One region of the Actinopolymorpha cephalotaxi genome, then DNA from elsewhere that is predicted to be linked to it. Evidence: predicted binding sites of a transcription regulator. Region 1 holds the regulator's gene; the other holds the start of a gene.
The links. The regulator LexA, encoded in region 1, represses DNA repair genes until DNA is damaged. The targets are predictions, from matches to a motif close to TCGAACANNTGTTCGA.
Positions count from the first base shown of each region.

Region 1 (9,367 bases):
GAGGATGACCATCTTCGCCGCCCGGCGGGTGGCACCACCGGACTTGATCGTGCCGGCGGACGCGTCGGCGCCACGCATGAACGACACCGGACCGGAGGCGGTGCCACCGGAGGAGAGCAGCTCCCGGCTGGCCCGGATGCGGGAGAGGTTGACGCCCGCGCCGGAGCCGCCCTTGAAGATCAGCCCCTCCTCCTTGTACCAGTTCAGGATGGAGTCCATCGAATCGTCGACGGCGAGGATGAAGCACGCCGAGACCTGCTGGGGCGAGGGCGTGCCGACGTTGAACCACACCGGGCTGTTGAAGCTGAAGTACTGGTGCAGCAGCATCCAGACCAGCTCGTGCTCGAACACCTCGGCGTCGCCCGGAGTGGCGAAGTAGCCGTGCTCCTCACCGGCCGCGCGGTAGGTCTTCACCACCCGGTCGATGAGCTGCTTCAGGCTCCACTCGCGCTCGGGGGTGCCGACGGCCCCACGGAAGTACTTCGTGGTGACGATGGTGGACGCGTTGACCGACCAGAAGTCGGGGTACTCCACACCGCGCTGTTCGAAGACGGTCTCGCCGGTCTTCCAGTTCTGCTGAACGACGTCCCGGCGCTCCCAGGTCACCTCGTCGTACGGATGGGTGCCGGGGGTGGTGAAGATCCGGTTGACCTTCAGTCCCTTCGCCGCGCGACCCTTCGCGCCCCCGCGAGTGCTGGGACTGCTGACCGTCTCCGTCATGCTGGTTCTCCTTGTCCTGCTGGTCGTCTGCGCCGACCAGCTTCGTGGCCCGGGTGGGCGGCTTCCCCTCGTCCGCCCGGGCAGGTCGTGGACTTCTTTCGGGTCCTGCTTCGTGTTGGCTACGTCGTGGGCGACCACGGGGCCCGGGTGCGTCCGGGGCCCGCGGCCGGTGTCCGGCCGCTCGTCAAGAGCGGCTTGTCGTTGTCAAGGGCCGCTTGTCTAGGGCCTGGTGGGTTGCCCGCCCGGGCGTGGCTCGGGCACCGTCTCGTCGTGCTCGGCGCGTAGCACCGCGATCTCGGTCTCGAAGTCGGCCAGGGTGTCGAAGCTGCGGTAGACGCTGGCGAAGCGCATGTAGGCCACCTCGTCCAACTCCCGGAGCGGACCGAGAATGGCGAGCCCCACCTCGTGGGAGGGGATCTCCGCCGAACCGGTGGACCGGATCGCCTCCTCCACCCGCTGCGCCAACTGCGCGAGGGAGTCCTCGGTGACGGGCCGACCCTTGCACGCCTTGCGTACCCCGGTGATGACCTTCTCGCGGCTGAACGGCTCGGTGACGGCGCTGCGCTTGACCACGGCGAGCGTGACCTGCTCGACGGTGGTGAACCGGCGCTCGCAGTCCAGGCACTGGCGCCGGCGCCGGATGGCGGCGCCGTCGTCGGCGGTGCGGCTGTCGACCACCCGACTGTCAGGATGCCGGCAGAACGGGCAGTGCATCGCCTCGTGACTCCCCTCGCCGCCGGCGGGCACGACGCCCGGCCGATCTTCGTCCGACCCTCGCCGGCACCGTCTCCCCTGGGGACGAACCTGTGGATGACCTGGGGAGAACCTGTGCCTTGCGAATCACAACCTGTGGATGACTTACAGGTCTGTAACTACCACATCTAGGGGTACGCTACGTCGCTCCCGCCGGGCATGCAAGGCGCTCCGCGTGTCGCCGCACACACGTCTCGGCGTCCTTGCAGGTCAGGCTCCCGGCGCGATTCGAATACAAGCTCCCGGCTCGGCGTGTCGGCCCGGAGATGTCGCGAATGCGAGGCATGGCGGCCGGCCGCCGGAGGGCGCACGACGTACGTACCGGCGGGACGCATGGACGTACCGACGCGCGCGGGGATACCGACGCACACGGCATAACAGGCGCACACGGGGATCCAGGCGCGCATGCGGGTCCCGCCGCACACAGAGTTCGCGCGGTGGGGTTGGGGCAGGCAGGTTCAGCGCGCCTGGACGGGGACGACCAGCCGCTGGCCGACGCGCAGGTCACCTGCGCGGGACACGTCGTTGAGCCGGGCGATCTCGTCCACCGTCGCCCGCGGGTCGGCACCGGGGGTGAGCTGGGTGGCGATCCCCCACATCGTCTCCCCCGGCTCCACCGTGATCGTGGTCGTGGCCGTCGAGTCAGCGGCACCACGGGCCGCGGCGCCGAACGCACCCTGCGCCAGAAGCCCGAGAACGCCGACGAGCGCCAGCGTCGCCATGGCCGTCAGCGTGGTCAGCACCAGCCGGCCACGCCTGGTCAGGCGGAGAGTCGACGGGTCGGACCGCCCGCGGGCGGCCGGAAGCACGCACGACCGCACGCCCCGCGGTCGCGGGGGGCGTCGACGAGCCCCCGGTGCGGGGCGCACCCGCCCGGGCGCCACCTCGCTCGCACCGCCCCGAGCCGTGCACGGCGCCTCCACTCGGGCGGCCGCCTCCGTCTCCTCGTGCGGCACCCGCAGGAACGGACGGACGCCGCGCGGTCGGAGCTCTCGCGGCCGAAACTCTCGCGGCCGGGCGTCGCGGGACCGGACGTCGCCCGGGCCCACCGGCGGCGCGACCGGGCTGAGGTGCCTTTGGCCGCGGTCCGGAGCACCGCCGGCCCGACGGGACACGAAGTCCTCGAGATAGACCACCGACGCGCTGTTGCTCATCGTCCGACCTCCCACGAACACCGATTCACTTCTGTCACGCCTTCGCCGTCCACCACGCCGCCGGCGGCGGCTTCCGCTGCACACATCCGCGCCACCACTTCCGCTTCGGCGCTCGAACGACTGTTCGACCTTCTTACTGATGGATTTCTACACCAGCCCACCGACAAGCACCAGAGTTCGCTCGAAAACACGTTCGACGCAGACGCCCGGAAGCTCCGTTACCCGGCATTTCGGGACTCCGGTAAATCAATCGCGACACGCGTCGAACAGATGTTTGAAAGTGCTCTGACCAGGCTCTAGGCTCACTTCCGAGGGCCGGCAGAGTCGCGGCCCGACATCTGTGGAAGGAGACAGCCGCTATGCCCAAGCGGAAAAACACGGCGACGGAGTCCCCTACGGCGAACGTCCGGGAGCTGCCCGACGGGCCGCCCGACGCGACCGGACTCACTCCACGCCAGCGACGCATCCTCGAAGTCATCCGAGATTCGGTGGAGACCCGCGGATATCCCCCGGCGATGCGTGAGATCGGTGAGCTGGTGGGCCTCACGTCCTCCTCGTCGGTGGCACACCAGCTCAGAGTCCTGGAGAGCAAGGGCTTCATCCGCCGCGACCCCAACCGGCCCCGGGCGCTCGAGGTGCTCGCACCGTCCGCGTCCACCCGGCGGGCGTCCCTGTCGGGGGTGCCGGCCTACGACGAGACCGACAGCGGTGAGGACCGCCCGGCGCCGGCATTCGTGCCCGTGGTGGGCCGGATCGCGGCCGGTGGCCCGATCCTGGCCGAGCAGTCGGTCGAGGAGATCATGCCGCTGCCGCGCCAGCTCGTCGGCGAGGGTGAGCTCTTCCTGCTTCGCGTCCGGGGTGACTCCATGGTGGAGGCGGCCATCTGCGACGGCGACTGGGTGGTCGTCCGTCAGCAGCCCGAGGCGGAGTCGGGCGAGATCGTCTCGGCGATGATCGACGGCGAGGCGACCGTCAAGACGTATCGGCCCCGTGACGGAAAGGTGTGGCTGGTGCCGCACAATCCCGCGTACGAGCCCATCCCTGGAGACGACGCCGTCATCCTCGGTAAGGTCGTCGCGGTCCTACGTCGGGTCTGAGCAGGCTGCGACGCTCGTCACAGGAGTTATCACCGGGAGCGACATGTCCGACCCAGCGGCGGAGACCGGCACCACGACCGGATCCAATCAGGCACCCGTCAACGCGAGTGTCGCGGAATCCGGACGGCCCGGACCCCCGCCGAAGGAGCCGCTGGACCCCAATGCCGGGAAGAGTCTCACCATCGAGGTGGACGGGACGCGATGGGCACGCGTCCCGATCCAGACCGCTCTGTTCGGTCGAGGTGACCCGGTGGCGGACAAGCTCAGCGACTACGTCGTCAAGACGGTCCGGCTGGCCGAGGACGACAGCAGGTTCGAGGGCGCCTTCGACGAGCCGTGGTACGTCGTGGTGAGCGAGAAGATCGTGGCGATCTCCCAGGGCCGGTCCTACTTCACCTGGGAGATCAACCCGACCCCGGCGGCCCGGGTGCTGTCGAAGTGGGTGCAGCGCACACCGCACGGCATCGGACTCGGCAGCCCGTGGACCATGCAGCTGGCCATCAAGGAGGCCGGCCTGCCACGCATCGTGGTCGCGGCCGGGGCGAGCGTCGTGGGCAAGGCGCTGGGCCGGCGAGGCTGGTTCTACCGGGTCGCCGGTCACCGGGTCAACGCGATCGACGGGCCCACGCCCTACTCCGCGTTCCCGTCGAACGTCTCCGCGAAGCTGCCGCCGAAGGCCCCCGACAAGATGGCCGCCGAGATCACCGCGACGCTTCGCAAGGTGCTCCCGTCCGGTCCGGCCGGCACGCTCGGCGGCACCGTGGTGATCGACTCCAACGACCTGGGGCGGGACGTCCTGGGACACGACACCAGCCGGCCGATCGAGTTCTTCGCCGAACTCTTCCGCGACAACCCGTTCGGCCAGGGCCGGCAGCAGACACCTGTCGCGGTGTGCGTCCACCGTCCCTGACCGGGCCGTGACTCGGCGACACCAGGTCGACACCCATCCGGCCCGGCCGCTGTCTCACTCCTCGCGGGCCGACCGCAGTCGGCGCAGCGCACCGAGCGCGACGTCGCGGTCTCCGGTGAACCACATCGGCGGCAGCGACGCGCGCAGGTAGTTGCCGTATCGCGCGGTGACCAGCCGCGGGTCGAGCACCGCCACCACGCCACGGTCGGTCGACCTGCGGATGAGCCGGCCGACCCCCTGCGCGAGCAGGAGTGCGGCGTGAGTGGCGGCCACGGACATGAAGCCGTTTCCTCCCGCCTCGTCGACCGCGCGCTGACGCGCCGAGGTCAGCGGGTCGTCCGGGCGCGGGAACGGAATCCTGTCGATGATCACGAGCTGACAGGCGTCACCCGGCACATCGAGGCCCTGCCACAGCGACAGCGTCCCGAACAACGACGTGTCCGGCTCGGCCGCGAACCTCCGGTGCAGCTCACTCAGCTGCCCCTCGCCCTGACAGAGCACCTCGACTCCCAGCCGGTCCCGCACCGCCGCGGCCGCCTCCTCCGCCGCCCGGCGGGACGAGAACAACCCCAACGTCGCGCCGCCGGCCGCCTCGACCAGCTCGCTCACCTCGTCCAGGACCCGCGGGGAGATCCCGCCCCGGCCGGGTGGAGCCAACCTGCGGGCGACGTAGAGGATCGCCTGCCGCTCGTAGTCGAACGGCGAACCGACATCCAGACCCCGCCATGGCAGCGGCTCAACGATGTCCTTGCCGCCCTCGCTCGCCGATCCGCCGTCCTGGTCGCCGGTCCGATCGGTCGCCGGCTCCCCGCCCGTCTCACTCCCGCCACGTCCCTTCCGGCCGGCCCCGTCCTCACCGTCCGGGATCCGGTCGACCGGACGCAGACCCACCGACCGGGCGGCGGAGTCGAAGTCCCCGCCCAGCTTCAGCGTCGCCGAGGTGAGGACGCAGGTCCGCTCGGAGAGCAACTTCTCCCGCAGCAGCCCCGCCACCGACAGCGGCGCGACCCGTAGCTCCGGACCACCCCGCTCACGTTCGGCCACCCACACCACGTCGTACGGCGACAACCCGCTGACGCGCTCGGCGACGTCGCGGATCTGCTCGACGTAGGAACGCGCCTGCCGGCGACCCGACTCGGCGTCGGAGTCCTTCTTCTCGCTGGGAAAGGCCGACCAGGCCGCGCGCGCGGAGTCACGGACCAGCGCGACCGCGGCGGTGAGCTCGGAGCTGGGGGTCTCCACCCTGCCCAGCGGGGCGGACGCCAGCGCCGAGCGCAGCGCCTCCCCCGCGTCCTCCAGCGGATCGGCCTCACCGCCCTCACAGAACGGCGTCGCCCGCCGGGCAGCGCGTTCGATCATGCCCGGGGAGAGCTCGGCCGAGGCGGTCCCGGTCACCCGGGCCGCGAGTTCGTGCGCCTCGTCGATGATCACCACGTCGTAGTCCGGCAGCACCGAGATGTTCTCCAGCGCGTCGATCGCGAGGAGCGCGTGGTTGGTGACGATGACGTCGGCCCCGTGAGCGCGCTCACGGGCGCGCTCGGCGAAGCACTCGGCGCCGTACGGGCACCGCTGCGCGCCCAGGCACTCCCGGGAGGACACCGCGACCTGTGCCCAGGCGCGGTCCTGGTGGGTGGGCGCGGCGTCCCGGTCCCCGTCGCCGCCGGTCTGCGCCTGCTTCGCCGCCCACGACCGAAGCTCCAGCACCTGCCGGCCGAGCGGACCGCTCGGCACGCGTTCCAGCAGTGCGCCCTGCTCGTCGGGCACACCGTCGCGGACGCGGTGCAGGCAGGCGTAGTTGTGACGTCCCTTGAGGATGGCGTACGACGGATGGCGTTCGAGCCGCTTCTCGATCGCCTCCGCGAGCTGCGGAAGGTCGCGCCCGACCAGCTGGGACTGCAATGCGAGAGTGGCGGTGGCCACCACGACGGGACGCCTGCCGCCCCCGGGGTTCAGGAACGCCGGTATGAGGTAGGCGAGGGACTTCCCGGTGCCGGTACCCGCCTGAACCACCAGGTGCTCGCCGGTGGAGATCGCCCGGGCGACCGCATCGGCCATCACCAGCTGGCCGGGACGCTCCATGCCGGCGAGCGCGTCGACGGCGTCGTGGAGCAACTCTCGCACGCGGTGGTCGGGACGTTGCTGGTCGGCGGAACCCCGCGCTGCGTCGGCCATCCCGCGAGGCTATACCGGCATGGTCCGGACCGAACCGACGGCACCGCACGGCCGGGACCAGGCCCGACATGCCACCGTCCGGCCCAACATGTCGCCGCCCGGCCCACAATGCCACGGCCCGGGCACGCGCCTACCGGTCTGCCGGATGTCCCCAGGATGTGGTGGGATCGCAGCATGACCTACGACGCCGTACCGCTCATCCCCCGCGCGGTCCTGTTCGGGAACCCGACCTACGCGAGCCCCACGGTCTCCCCCGACGGCACGCTGCTCGGCTTCCTCGCTCCCGAGGACGGCGTACTGAACGTCTGGGTCGGCCCGGTCGACCGTCCGCAGGAGGCGACGCCGCTCACCCACGACCGCGGCCAGGGCATCCGGGTCTTCGGCTTCTGCCACGACGACCGGACCTTGTTCTACCTCCAGGACGCCGACGGCGACGAGAACTGGCGGCTGCACCTGCTCGACCTCACCGACGGCCGCGAGCGGTGCGTCACGCCGTACGACAACGTCCAGGTCCGGGTGCTCGGCCACAACCGCTGGCATCCGACGACGATGCTGCTCGGCATCAACAAGGACCGGCCCGAACTGCACGACGTCTACGAGCTCGACCTGGAAAGCGGCGAGCTGCACAAGCGGATCGAGAACCCCGGCTTCGTGGGCTGGCTGGCCGACACCGATCTGGAGGTACGTGGCGCGGCCTCGGTCACCGAGGACGGCGGCGCGATCTACTACCTCACGGACGAGGCCAGCGACTTCCACCCCTGGCTGGAAGTGTCCGCCGAGGACAGCAACACCACCAGCCCGCTGGGCTTCTCCCGCGACGGCCGCACTCTCTACCTCGTGTCGTCGGTGGGGGTCAACGCCGCCCGGCTGGTCGAGGTCGACCTGGCCGCGGCCGAGCGGGAGGCTGTGCAGGGCGACGGACAGGGCGACGGACAGGGCGACGGGCAAGGGAACGGACAGTCGGCGGGGGGCAGCACGCAGAAGGTGCTCGCCGGCGACGACGCCTACGACGTCGGCGGGGTCGAGTTCGACCCGCGGACCAGGGCGCCGCAGGCGGTGATCTTCGACAAGGACCGCGAGGTCTGGGAGTACATCGACAAGGACTTCGGCCAGGCGGTGGAAGAGGTGCGCTCCGCGCTGGGGCTGGACGGCGAGCTCGGGATCACCCGCTCCGAACGCACCGAACGCACCTGGCTGGTGTCGTTGATGCCCTCCGACGGCCCGGTGCGCTACTACCTGTACGACCGGCCGACGAAGAGCCTGAAGTTCCTGTTCTCCCACAAGCCGGACCTCGCCGGCTACCCGCTGGCCCCGATGGAGCCGTTCGCGTTCACCGCCCGGGACGGGCTGGAGATCCACGGCTACCTGACGTTCCCACCCGAGGTCCCCCACCGCGACCTTCCGGCGCTGCTCAACGTCCACGGCGGGCCGTGGGCCCGCGACAGCTGGGGCTACAACGCCGAGGCGCAGTGGCTGGCCAACCGCGGCTACGTCAGCGTGGAGATCAACTACCGGGGCTCCACCGGCTACGGCAAGGCGTTCGGCAACGCCGGTGACAAGCAGTGGGGCCGGTCGATGCACACCGACCTGCTGGACGCCGTCGAGCACCTCGTGGGCCAGGGCCTCGTCGACCGCGACCGGGTGGGCATCATGGGCGGCTCCTACGGCGGCTACGCCGCACTTGCCGGCGCGGCGTTCACCCCGGAGGCGTTCCGCTGCGCGGTCGACCTGTGCGGGCCGTCCAACCTGCTCACCCTACTCAGCTCCATCCCGCCGTACTGGAAACCGCTGGTGGCGATGATGTACGCCAAGGTGGGTGACCCGGAGACCGAGAAGGACATGCTCTGGGAACGCTCCCCGCTGTCCCGCGTCGACGACATCGCCATCCCGGTCCTGGTCGCGCAGGGCGCCAACGACCCGCGGGTGAAGCAGGCCGAGGCCGAGCAGATCGTGGAGGCGCTGAAGGCGAAGGGGCTTCCGCACGAGTACCTCCTGTTCCCCGACGAGGGGCATGGCCTCGCCCGGCCGGAGAACCGCGAGATCTACTACGCCACGGCCGAGCGCTTCCTGGCCGAGCACCTCGGCGGGCGCACGGAGTCCTGACAGGGGCCGCGGCACACGCAACCCGGCAGCCGGGGTCGGCCGGTTACCCGACCGGCAACCTGGGCCTGGGACAGGCCCTAGCCGAGCGTCTGGACCAGGCCGACCACGATCGACACGACCCCGCCTGCCGCCGCGACCAGCGCCGCGATCGTGAACGCCCGTTGCCGGGAGTGCGACCTGGCGAGCAGCTCGGCCTCGGTCCGCGTACTGACGATCGAGGGGTCGGTGACCGCGAGCTCGCCGCTCTCGTCGTTGGCCTCGCCGAGAACGTAGACCAGGCGGCCCGGGCGCAGGACCCACTCCTCGTACTGATATCCGTCGGTGCCCGAGTCACCGGTCGGGATGCTCATGCGGAACTTCCCGAGTTGGAGGGTGGCCGTCTCGTTCCCGCCGGTGTCCCGCTCGAAGCGGTCGAGCACCTTCTGTGCTCCGTCGACCAGGACGTCGGCCGGGTACAC
Region 1 covers NZ_JACBZA010000001.1:1,402,005-1,411,371, reverse strand. The annotation lists gene FHR37_RS06355 (vitamin B12-dependent ribonucleotide reductase) at 1-720, opposite strand, end outside; gene nrdR (transcriptional regulator NrdR) at 940-1,434, opposite strand; gene FHR37_RS06345 (LysM peptidoglycan-binding domain-containing protein) at 1,932-2,627, opposite strand; gene lexA (transcriptional repressor LexA) at 2,987-3,724, shown strand; gene FHR37_RS06335 (hypothetical protein) at 3,768-4,634, shown strand; gene FHR37_RS06330 (ATP-dependent DNA helicase) at 4,689-6,806, opposite strand; gene FHR37_RS06325 (S9 family peptidase) at 6,981-8,909, shown strand; gene FHR37_RS06320 (GIDE domain-containing protein) at 8,987-9,367, opposite strand, start outside.

Region 2 (9,367 bases), 1.7 Mb from region 1:
CAGGGTTTCATATTGTCCGACCTCGTTCCCTTCCATGAGAACGACATCGGCCGTCAATGTGTCCACGGCCGCCACAACGGGGTCCTTACGGTCTTCGAATGTGTAAAGACTGAAAGGGCCCCTCGGGACCATGTAGCCCTGCACTTTCGCAGATACCGGGAGCACCCGTAGATTGACACGCCGTCGGGAACCGACCGAGGCGAGATAGTGCAACTGCGAGGCGAGGATCTCCGGTGGCGCGGAATAGCCGCGGGCCACCATCTCGTGAATGATGACTTCGTAACTTTGTGGTCCGTCGGGGTCCCACAGCATCGTCTGCCGGCCCGACCGCGCGCGCAGGACCGCTTCGGACGTGGTGGGAATCGACCCCACCAGCGTCAGGTCGTCGGTCTCGCACACCGACTGGGTGTAGGCCTCGATCTGCAGCAGGCCAGGGACGATCGTGCTCTGGTACTCCCGGATCGTCTCGGCGCCGGACTCGAAGTCGGCGTAGGTGGCCTGCCGCCGGTCCATCGGCTGGGACGTCCACCAGCCGTGCACCGCCGCCGTCCGCGCGAGTTCCACGAGCTCGGCACGGTCGTCGCCGGTGACGTCGAGTGCGTCGGCGATCTGCCGGATGACGATCTCGTCCGGCCTGCCCTGGCCGTTCTCCAGCCGGCTGATCTTCGCCGCCGAGACGCCGATCTCGTTGCCGAGCTTGGCGTGGGTCAACTTCGCGCGTTCGCGTCGTTCGCGTAGCTCCCGGCCGAGCCGCTGCCGGCGCACCATCGGACTGCTTCTCACCCCGTGCCCCCTGTCGCCGTTGCGTACCCGGGCGCCCTGGTTTCGGGCCGTCGGGTACCTTCCCGTCCTGTACGGAGTGTCACCACTTTTTACAGAACGTCGCCAAATGAGGTTTGGATCATAGGCGGTGGAGCATCATCAATCCTGCCGAATGATGCAGATTCGGCGAGAACCCGAGTTCCGGTGGGGAGGCATGATGATCGGAACGACCTGGCACGACCAACATCGAGCCATCAGTGCCCGCCTCGCGCCGTGTACCGCGGCCGCGGGTCGGATCGCCGCCGAACTGGCCGACCGGTTCGAGCCCCTTGGAGTCGACGCCGCGCCGTTGTGGGACGAGCGCCGGGGTCGTTGGGGCGTACGAGTTGTCGAACCCGCGAACGGCCTGCTCCACATGCACGTCTGGCTGGACGACGACCACTGGACCTGGGTGCCCGGGTGCGCGTGGTCAGCGGCCGCCGACGACCACGACCGCGTGGTCCGCTTCGTGCTCACCTGGGTCACCGAACACCGGGTGGTCGTGTGATGGCCACCTTCGAGCTCCCGCCGCGTCGAATGCCTCGACCCCCGAAGTCCTTGGCGCGGCGGGCTTCCAGACTGGCCGGCCCGGGGGCGTCCCCGGCCCATTCCCTGCGTTCCCGGGTCGGCCGCACCACCCTGACGGGCACGCCAAGCAACGCCCCCACCGTCCGGGACGTGCTCCGCGAACGCGCCATCGCCCGCGACCTCGGACCCGAGGCCGTCGATGCGCTGGCCCGGGACATGGTCATCCGGCACACGCCCGAGCGAACGGGCTTCGGGCTGCGTCGCTGGTGCGGCCTGCCCGTACCCACCCTGCGCAGGCCGGTGTGTGCCGACTGCGCCGGAGTGTGGCCCTGCGCGCACGTGCGCTGGGCCGAACGCCGCACCACGGCCGCCACCACCACGGGCGGGCGTACGCCTCGCCACGACTCCGGTGCCGAGGCGGCCGAGACACCTGCGGCCCCCACGAACACCCCGCTCGCCCCGTCCACTAACAAAATCCTGATTAGGGACGGGCGGGGTCGGAAAGAAAGAGTAAGTCCCCCCGGGCGAACGACTTTGGCAGAAGCGACGCCCGGAAACCCCCTGATGAGAGGACGTTAAGCCATGCAGGCTTTCACCGCTACCCCCGGCAACGGCTCCAGCTCCGCCGACGAGACGCTCTTCGGCAGCACCGGTGTCCAGCGTGACCAGCTCACTGGTGAGCGGCTGGGCGACCCCCGGGCCTGAGCCCCGAAGGACGGGCCCTCGGACAACGGCGTCCGGGGGCCCGCCCCTGGCCCTGCACGGGGAGGGCCAGGGGCAACTTCGTGTCCGGGACGACATATGAACGCGCTAGCTCGCCTTTACGAGACCAATCCTGAGTTCGTGTCCTACTGCCTCGACGCGCTGTTCGTCCTGGCGGTGGGCTACATGGTTTCCTGCCACCTGCATCCGGACGTCGACTGCCGTAAGTGCAAGGGCACCGGCAAGCACCGGAGTTTCATCTACAAGCGGGCTCGCCGCCCGTGCCACAACTGCGGCGGTACGGGTAGAACCCGCCGCTTCTTCGCCTGGGCGACGGACATCGGCCAGCCGCGCCTCCACGGGCCCCGCTGGTTCAAGTCGAAGCGACACGTCTGAGGGCCGGAGCAAGCCCGGCCCGGTCCGCTGATCGCCGACTCGATGACAACTTCCGCGTTCGAGTAGGTGCGATCAAGCGTGTCTGTCATCGGTGAGAGCGACGTGACGACTTCCCTCATCCTCGAGTTCGAGTTCGAGTTCGAGTTCGAGTTCGAGTTCGAGTTCGAGTTCGAGTTCGAGTTCGACAGGTGACCTGTATCCGGGTCGTGCGACGAGGCGGCCCGCCTCCTCAGTTCGGCGAGGCGTGGGCGTCGAGGATGACGCTGACGGCGTAGTGGAGGTCGAGGGGGTCGCCGGACCACCAGGGCGGGGTGAGCACGTCTTCGCCGAGTGTGGGGTGGAGGTTGGCCCAGTGGTCGAGTACGGATCGGGCGAGGTTGTTGTTGGTGGTGGCTTCGCGGGTGGTGTCGGTGAGGCCTGGCAGTGGGGGTGTTGCGGGGATCTCGGTGCCGTCGGGCCGGTGGAAGCTGAAGTGTCCGCCGGGGCGGGCGGTGAAGGTGTGGCCGCCTTCGTGGGCGAGCCAGTGGTGGTAGCGGCAGATGAGGATGAGGTTGGCCAGGGTGGTGGGGCCGCCGTGGGACCAGTGGTGTGCGTGGTGGATCTGGAGTCCGTGTCTGGTGGTGCATCCGGGTGCTTGGCAGGTGTGGTGTGCGCGGATTCTGACTGCTCGTGCGGTTGCGGCGCGGGGGAATCTGGTGGGGTCGCTCAGGCTGTGGATCTGGCCGTCTGGGTCGAGGTGGAGGGCGGTCCCGGTCGATTCGCAGGCGAGGCGGTCCGCGGTGTCGGGGGCGAGTGGAACGCCGTCGTCGAGGGACGCGGGCTGTCGTGGCGCCGGGCGCGGAGTCGCTTGGCCGGTGGTTGGGGCGGTGGCCGGGGTGAGCTTTGGGGGCTGGGTGGGGTGTAGGTGGATGATGACGCGGTATTTGTCGGCGGAGTTGAGGAATGCCGGGGTGTGGGACAGCAGGGTTTCGGCCATCAGGACGAGTGCGTCTGCGGCCAGTGCGGCGCGGTGGCGGTGGGGGACAGCGCGTGGTGTGTGGCGTGGGGGCGCGGGGTCCGGCGGAGTCTGGTGTGGTCGGTGGTCGGATTCTTCCGCGGAAGAATCCGGGCTGGTGCCATCCGGCGCGGAGTGCACGCGCGTCTCGGCAGGACCGGTGGCGCCGCCGGATCCCGCGGAATCGGGGCGGGCCCCGGCCGGCAGTACTGCGGAGGGCGCGGCTGGTTCGGGTGACGCGGCTGGTTCGGGTGACGCAGGTGGTTCGGGTTTCCGTGCCAGCAAGGTGTCCAGTGCCGCTTCGAGTGCTGCGACGACCGTCGCGCCTTCGTCGGGGGCCAGCCTTCCGCGGATGACCAGTGAGCCGTCCTCGTCGTAGAACCAGCTGATCCCGCGCCGCATCGCTCGCCGGAGATTCTGCTCCTTCGAGCGAGCCGCGGCGCAGCCACGAGCGATCCGGTCGAGTTGGGAAGCGGTGGCACTGAACGCGAGGTTGAGCAGCTCGTCCTCGGCGTCCTCGGCCTCCGTTTCCTCCGCTTCGGCGCCTGTTGGCTGCGCGCCTGTTGGCTGCGCGTCCGTTGGCTGCGCGTCCTCTGGATGCGCGTCCTCCGGCTGAGTGTCCTCACTCCCGTATGTGCCCGAGTGGTCTGGACGATTCTCTTCGCCGGCGTGGTTCTGCGAGTCGGCGGGTTCGCCGTTCGGAACAGGTTCGGATTCCTGCGCCTGGTTTCGGGCTGAGCGAGACGAACGTTGGTCGGCGTCGGCGATCCTTGTGAGCGCGCGCACCTTCGAGTACGACAACCGGCCGGCGGCGAACTCCGCGGCGACCTTGGGGAGTTCTTCCAGGGCGCGTCCGACCCGGAGGTGTTCGTACGCGGCGGACAGACTCGTCCCGCAACGCCAGGACAGCCACTGTGCCGTGGACCTGCACCCGGAGGTGCGCCAGCCCTCGCGGCGGTCGAAGGCGACGATCAGCCGCAGCCACTCGTGCGTGGCGATGGCGATCCTGGAAGCGAGGTCGCAGATCTCGGCCTCCAGACCCTCCAGCGACCTGGGTGCACCACGCGTGCCGGCCAGGTCCGGCCCACCTGTCGCTCCTGCGATTCCTGCCGAACCTGAGGAACGTGCGGTGTCCGGTGGCGCCGAGGTGGACGTCGGCAGTGGCGGTCCATCTCCGGTGTCTGCCTGGTCGGGCATGGCCGGACGTGGAATCCGAGCCCGCGGTGCGGGCGAGGGGCCAGAGGGGTCTGTCGGCGCGGCAGCGAATACGGTCGCAGGGGTATTGAAATCGCTCATGCGTTCGATGGTAGAACTGGCCACCGACAGGCAGCCGGGATCCGATGGCCGGCTGGTCGATGAGGCTCATCAAGACCGACGAGAGCTCCACCTGCGCCGCACCGGGTCGAGGTCCCTCCGAACGACAGAATCCGATGAGCGTCAACGACGGCGGATTCTTCCGCGGAAGAATCCGCCGTCCGTCGAGCTCGCCGCTCCGTCTGGTCGCTGAGCAGGCGTCGAGGGGGTTGTGGAGCGGATCGGGGCGGGCAACTGTTCGGGCAGGCGGGCAACTGTTCCGGGTCGAGGAACGGGCATGGATTCTTCCGCGGAAGAATCCGGAGTCGGGTGGAGCGGGTGCTGAGGGACAGGCCGGAGCAGGTGGTGACTCCCTGGCTACGGACACGCCGGGAAGGTCGTACTCCGAAATGGGTGACAGGGCAGACTCGGCGGCGACGCGCGGCGAGTGGTTTGCCTAGGATCGCCGGGTGACCAGTGCCGAGCTCGATCCCGAAGACGCCAAGATCATCACCCTGGCCCGCTCGACCAGAGCGCGCGCCGGGGCCGCCGAAGGCGCCGGCGTCCGCGACACCACCGGACGCACCTACACCGCCGCGACGGTGGATCTCCCGTCGCTGCGGCTGTCCGCTCTCCGGCTCGCGGTGGCGATGGCCGTGTCCAGCGGCGCCGACGGGCTGGAGGCGGCGGCCGTGGTCACCGAGGCGGTCGAGGCCCCGGCGGAGGACGTCGCCGCGGTGGCCGACCTGGCCGGCGCCGGCGTCCCGGTCATGGTCGCCGGGCCGGACGGGACCGTCCGGACGGTCGCCCACACCGGATAGGGGACAATCGGCCGGGTGAGCGAGGCTACGACGCAGTTCCGGAGCGGGTTCGCCTGCCTGGTCGGGCGACCCAACACCGGCAAGTCCACGTTGACGAACGCCCTGGTCGGCCGCAAGGTGGCCATCGCGTCGTCACGGCCGCAGACGACCCGGCACACGGTGCGGGGGATCGTCAACCGGCCCGACGCCCAGCTGGTCCTGGTCGACACCCCAGGTCTGCACAAACCGCGCACCCTGCTCGGCGAGCGGCTGAACGCGCTCGTCCTCAGCACCCTCGGCGAGGTCGACGCCGTGGGGGTGTGCCTGCCGGCCGACGAACGCATCGGGCCCGGCGACCGCTTCCTGGTCAACGAGATCTCGAAGGTACGCAGGCGTCCCACGGTCGCGATCGTCACCAAGTCCGACCTGGTCGACCCGAGCCGCATGGTCGAGCACCTCACCGCGGTCGCGGCGATGACCAAGGACACCGGCGTCGAGTGGGACGACATCGTCCCGGTGTCGGCTCAGGACGGCACCCGGGTGGACCTGCTCGCCGACCTGCTCGTCGGCAAGCTGCCGCCGGGGCCGCCGCTCTACCCCGAGGGCGAGCTGACCGACGAGCCCGAGGAGGTGCTTGTCGCCGAACTCATCCGCGAGGCCGTCCTCGAGGGTGTCCGCGAGGAGCTGCCCCACTCGATCGCCGTACTGGTGGAGGAGATGGGGCTGCGGGAGGACCGCCCGCAGGACCGGCCGCTACTCGACATCTACGCCCACCTGTTCGTCGAACGCCCCAGCCAGAAGGCGATCGTCATCGGCGCCAAGGGTCGCCGGCTGGTGGAGGTGGGCACCACGGCGCGCAAGCAGATCGAGACGCTGCTGGGTACGCCGGTCTACCTCGACCTGCGGGTCAAGGTCGCCAAGGACTGGCAGCGCGATCCCAAGCAGCTGCGCCGGCTCGGTTTCTAGGGCAGACCTGATCAGACTGGCCGGGAGCCGGCCGGGAGCCGGCCAGGAGCCGGCCAGGAGCCGGCCAGGAGCCGGCCAGGAGCCGGCCAGGAGGCCGGGGCCCGACAGGCGCCAGGGCTGAGGCCCCACTTCGGCGTACGGGCCGGCGTGCACCGCCGTCGACCCGTTCCGGCACGTTCGCTTCCCCGCCAGACGAACGTTCTGCCGTGCGCGCACCACGATCGACCTTCCCGCTCGGCGCACCCTTGACCGCTCGTACCTAACGGTTTAGCTTGAATACCTAACCGTTGGGGATGTGAGCGATGCCTGAAGCTGTGGCCGCGTCGGAGCGGGAACCGTCGCGCGGGATTCAACTGGGTGTGGTGCAGGAAGTGCTGCTCGCGCTGCTGGCGAAGGAGGGCTCGCACGGCTACCAGTTGCGGGCCCGGTTGCAGCTGGCCCTCGGGCCGTTGGCCGAGGCTCTCAAGGAGGGTCAGGTCTATGTGACCCTGAACCGGCTGGAGCGGGCCGGGCTGGTCGACGTCAAACGGGTCGGGCAGGCGGATCGGCCGGATCGCAAGGTCTATGCGCTGACTCCGGCGGGGCGCGACCGGGTGGCCGAGTGGCTGGCCGACACCAGCTGGCCGAAGCCGGCACCGGCGGAGTTCCATCTCAAGTTGGTGGCGGCGGCCGCGGCCGGGCTGGGTGATCCGGCGCGGATCGTGGACGCCCAACGGCACGCCGTACTCGCCGAGCTCGCCGTGGTGCAGCGGGCGGCACTGGCCGAGCCCGCCGAGTCGCCGGCCGGGCTGCTGCTGGAAGGCGTGGTGCTCCGCCTGCAGGCGGATCTGCAGTGGCTGGAGGCGTGTGCCCGGTTCTGGGCCGCGCCACCCAAGGGCATATCGGGGAGAGGGAAGCCATGAACGCAGTGCTGTGTGCCCGCGACCTGCGGATGACGTACGGCCGGGGAACAGGTCTGGTGACCGCGCTGAGCGGTGTGGACCTCGAGGTGGCGCAGGGCGAGACGGTCGCCGTGATGGGGCCGAGCGGGTGCGGCAAGTCCACCTTGCTGCAGCTCATGGGTGGGCTGCAGCGTCCCAGCGGCGGCGAGGTGTGGGTGGCCGGGCGGCCGCTCACCGGGATGAGCGAACGGAAGCTGGCCCGGCTGCGGCGGGACGCGATCGGGTTCGTGTTCCAGTCGTTCCACCTGATGGACGAGCTGACGGCGGTGGAGAACGTCGAACTGCCGGCGCTCCTGGCCGGTCGTTCGTCCGCCCGTGCGCGCAGCCGGGCGCAGGCACTGTTGGAACAGGTCGGGCTGGCCGAGCAGGCCGGGCGGCTGCCCGCGGACCTGTCCGGTGGCGAGCGGCAGCGGGTCGCGGTGGCCAGGGCGCTGAGCAACGAGCCGCTGGCGGTGCTGGCCGACGAGCCGACCGGCAACCTGGACAGCGCGTCCACCGCGGATGTGCTGCGGCTGTTGGACGCCCTGCGGTCGGACGGGCAGACCCAGGTGATCGTCACTCACGACGCCCGGGTGGCGGCCGCCGCGGACCGGCTGATCTCGATGCGGGACGGCGTGTTCGTCGAGGAGACCCGGCTGAGCCACGGCAGCGGCGGCCTGTTGTCCGGGCTGGCGGGTTGGGGGAGCGAGCGATGAGCCGGATCCTGCTGGTGGGCCGGCTGGCCGTACGGGACCTTCGGCGCCGCCCGGGCCAGGCCGCGCTGCTGCTCCTCGCGCTCGCGGCGGCCACCACCACGTTGACCGTCGGGCTGGTGCTGCAAGGGGTGACCGACCAACCCAACCAGCGCACCCGGGCGGTGACCGCCGGGCCGGACGTCGTGGCCGGGACAGCGCCCGCGCCCGGCCGTCCGGCCGACCTGGCCGAGCTGCGGCGACTGGCGGGGGAGCCGGGTGTGGTCGCGGTCAGCGGACCGTACCCGTACACCCAGAAGACGATGACCGTCGGCGGCCGGCCGGTGACCGCCTGGCTGCAGGGCCGCGACACCGAGTCGGCCCCGGTCGACCGGCCGGCCCTGACGGCCGGAGAGTGGACTCACCCCGGCGGCGCGGTGCTGGAAGCCGGGTTCGCCAAGGCGCTCGGCATCCGTACCGGTGACAGGGTCGACATCGGAGGACGCCCCTTCAACGTCGCCGGACTCGCGGTGACCGCGGCGTCCGGGCAGTACCCGAAGGTGTGCTTCGCCCCGTGCTGGGGCGGCGCCGCCAAGCCGCTGCCGCCGACCGGACCGCCGAACGGGCCGCCGACGGCAGACGTCGGACCGAGCCCGTTCACCCTCGGCCCGGCCGGCCTGATCTGGCTCACCGAAGCCGACACTCGTTCGCTCGCCGGCCGGGACGCCCTCGGCTACGTGCTGAACGTGAAGCTCGCCGACGAGGAGGCCGCACCCGCGTTCGCCGCCGCCCACGTCACCGGCAACGGCAACTTCACCCTGATGACCTGGCAGGACGTGCAGGTCCTGAACGCCTGGCTGACCGAGGCCAACCAGTTCTCGATGCTGCTCGGCAGCTGGCTGCTCGGCCTGATCGCGCTGGCCAGCATCGTGGTGCTGGTCGGCACCCGGATGGCCGACCAGACCCGCCGGGTGGGCCTGCTCAAGGCCGTCGGCGCCACCCCCGAGCTGGTCGCGGCGGTGCTGCTCGTCGAGCACCTGGTCATCGCTCTGCTGGCCAGTGTCACCGGGCTGGCCGCCGGACGGCTGCTCGCCCCGGTGCTCACCACCCCCAGCGCCGGGCTGCTCGGCCGGGCCGCCCCGGCCCCGTTCACCGTGACGACGATCGTCTCGGTGATGACGGCGGCGCTGGGGATCGCCGCGGCGGCGACCTTCGTCCCGGCGGTACGCGCCGCCCGGACCAGCACCATGCGGGCGCTGGCCGGCACTGTCCGCC
Region 2 covers NZ_JACBZA010000001.1:3,087,774-3,097,140, reverse strand. The annotation lists gene FHR37_RS13725 (helix-turn-helix domain-containing protein) at 1-783, opposite strand, end outside; gene FHR37_RS13720 (hypothetical protein) at 977-1,309, shown strand; gene FHR37_RS32460 (hypothetical protein) at 1,912-2,034, shown strand; gene FHR37_RS13715 (hypothetical protein) at 2,173-2,427, shown strand; gene FHR37_RS30890 (HNH endonuclease signature motif containing protein) at 2,657-4,618, opposite strand; gene FHR37_RS13705 (cytidine deaminase) at 5,185-5,535, shown strand; gene era (GTPase Era) at 5,542-6,480, shown strand; gene FHR37_RS13695 (PadR family transcriptional regulator) at 6,783-7,382, shown strand; gene FHR37_RS13690 (ABC transporter ATP-binding protein) at 7,379-8,116, shown strand; gene FHR37_RS13685 (ABC transporter permease) at 8,113-9,367, shown strand, end outside.
Region 2: the regulator LexA is predicted to act here: its motif matches at 4,710-4,725, upstream of FHR37_RS30890 (HNH endonuclease signature motif containing protein).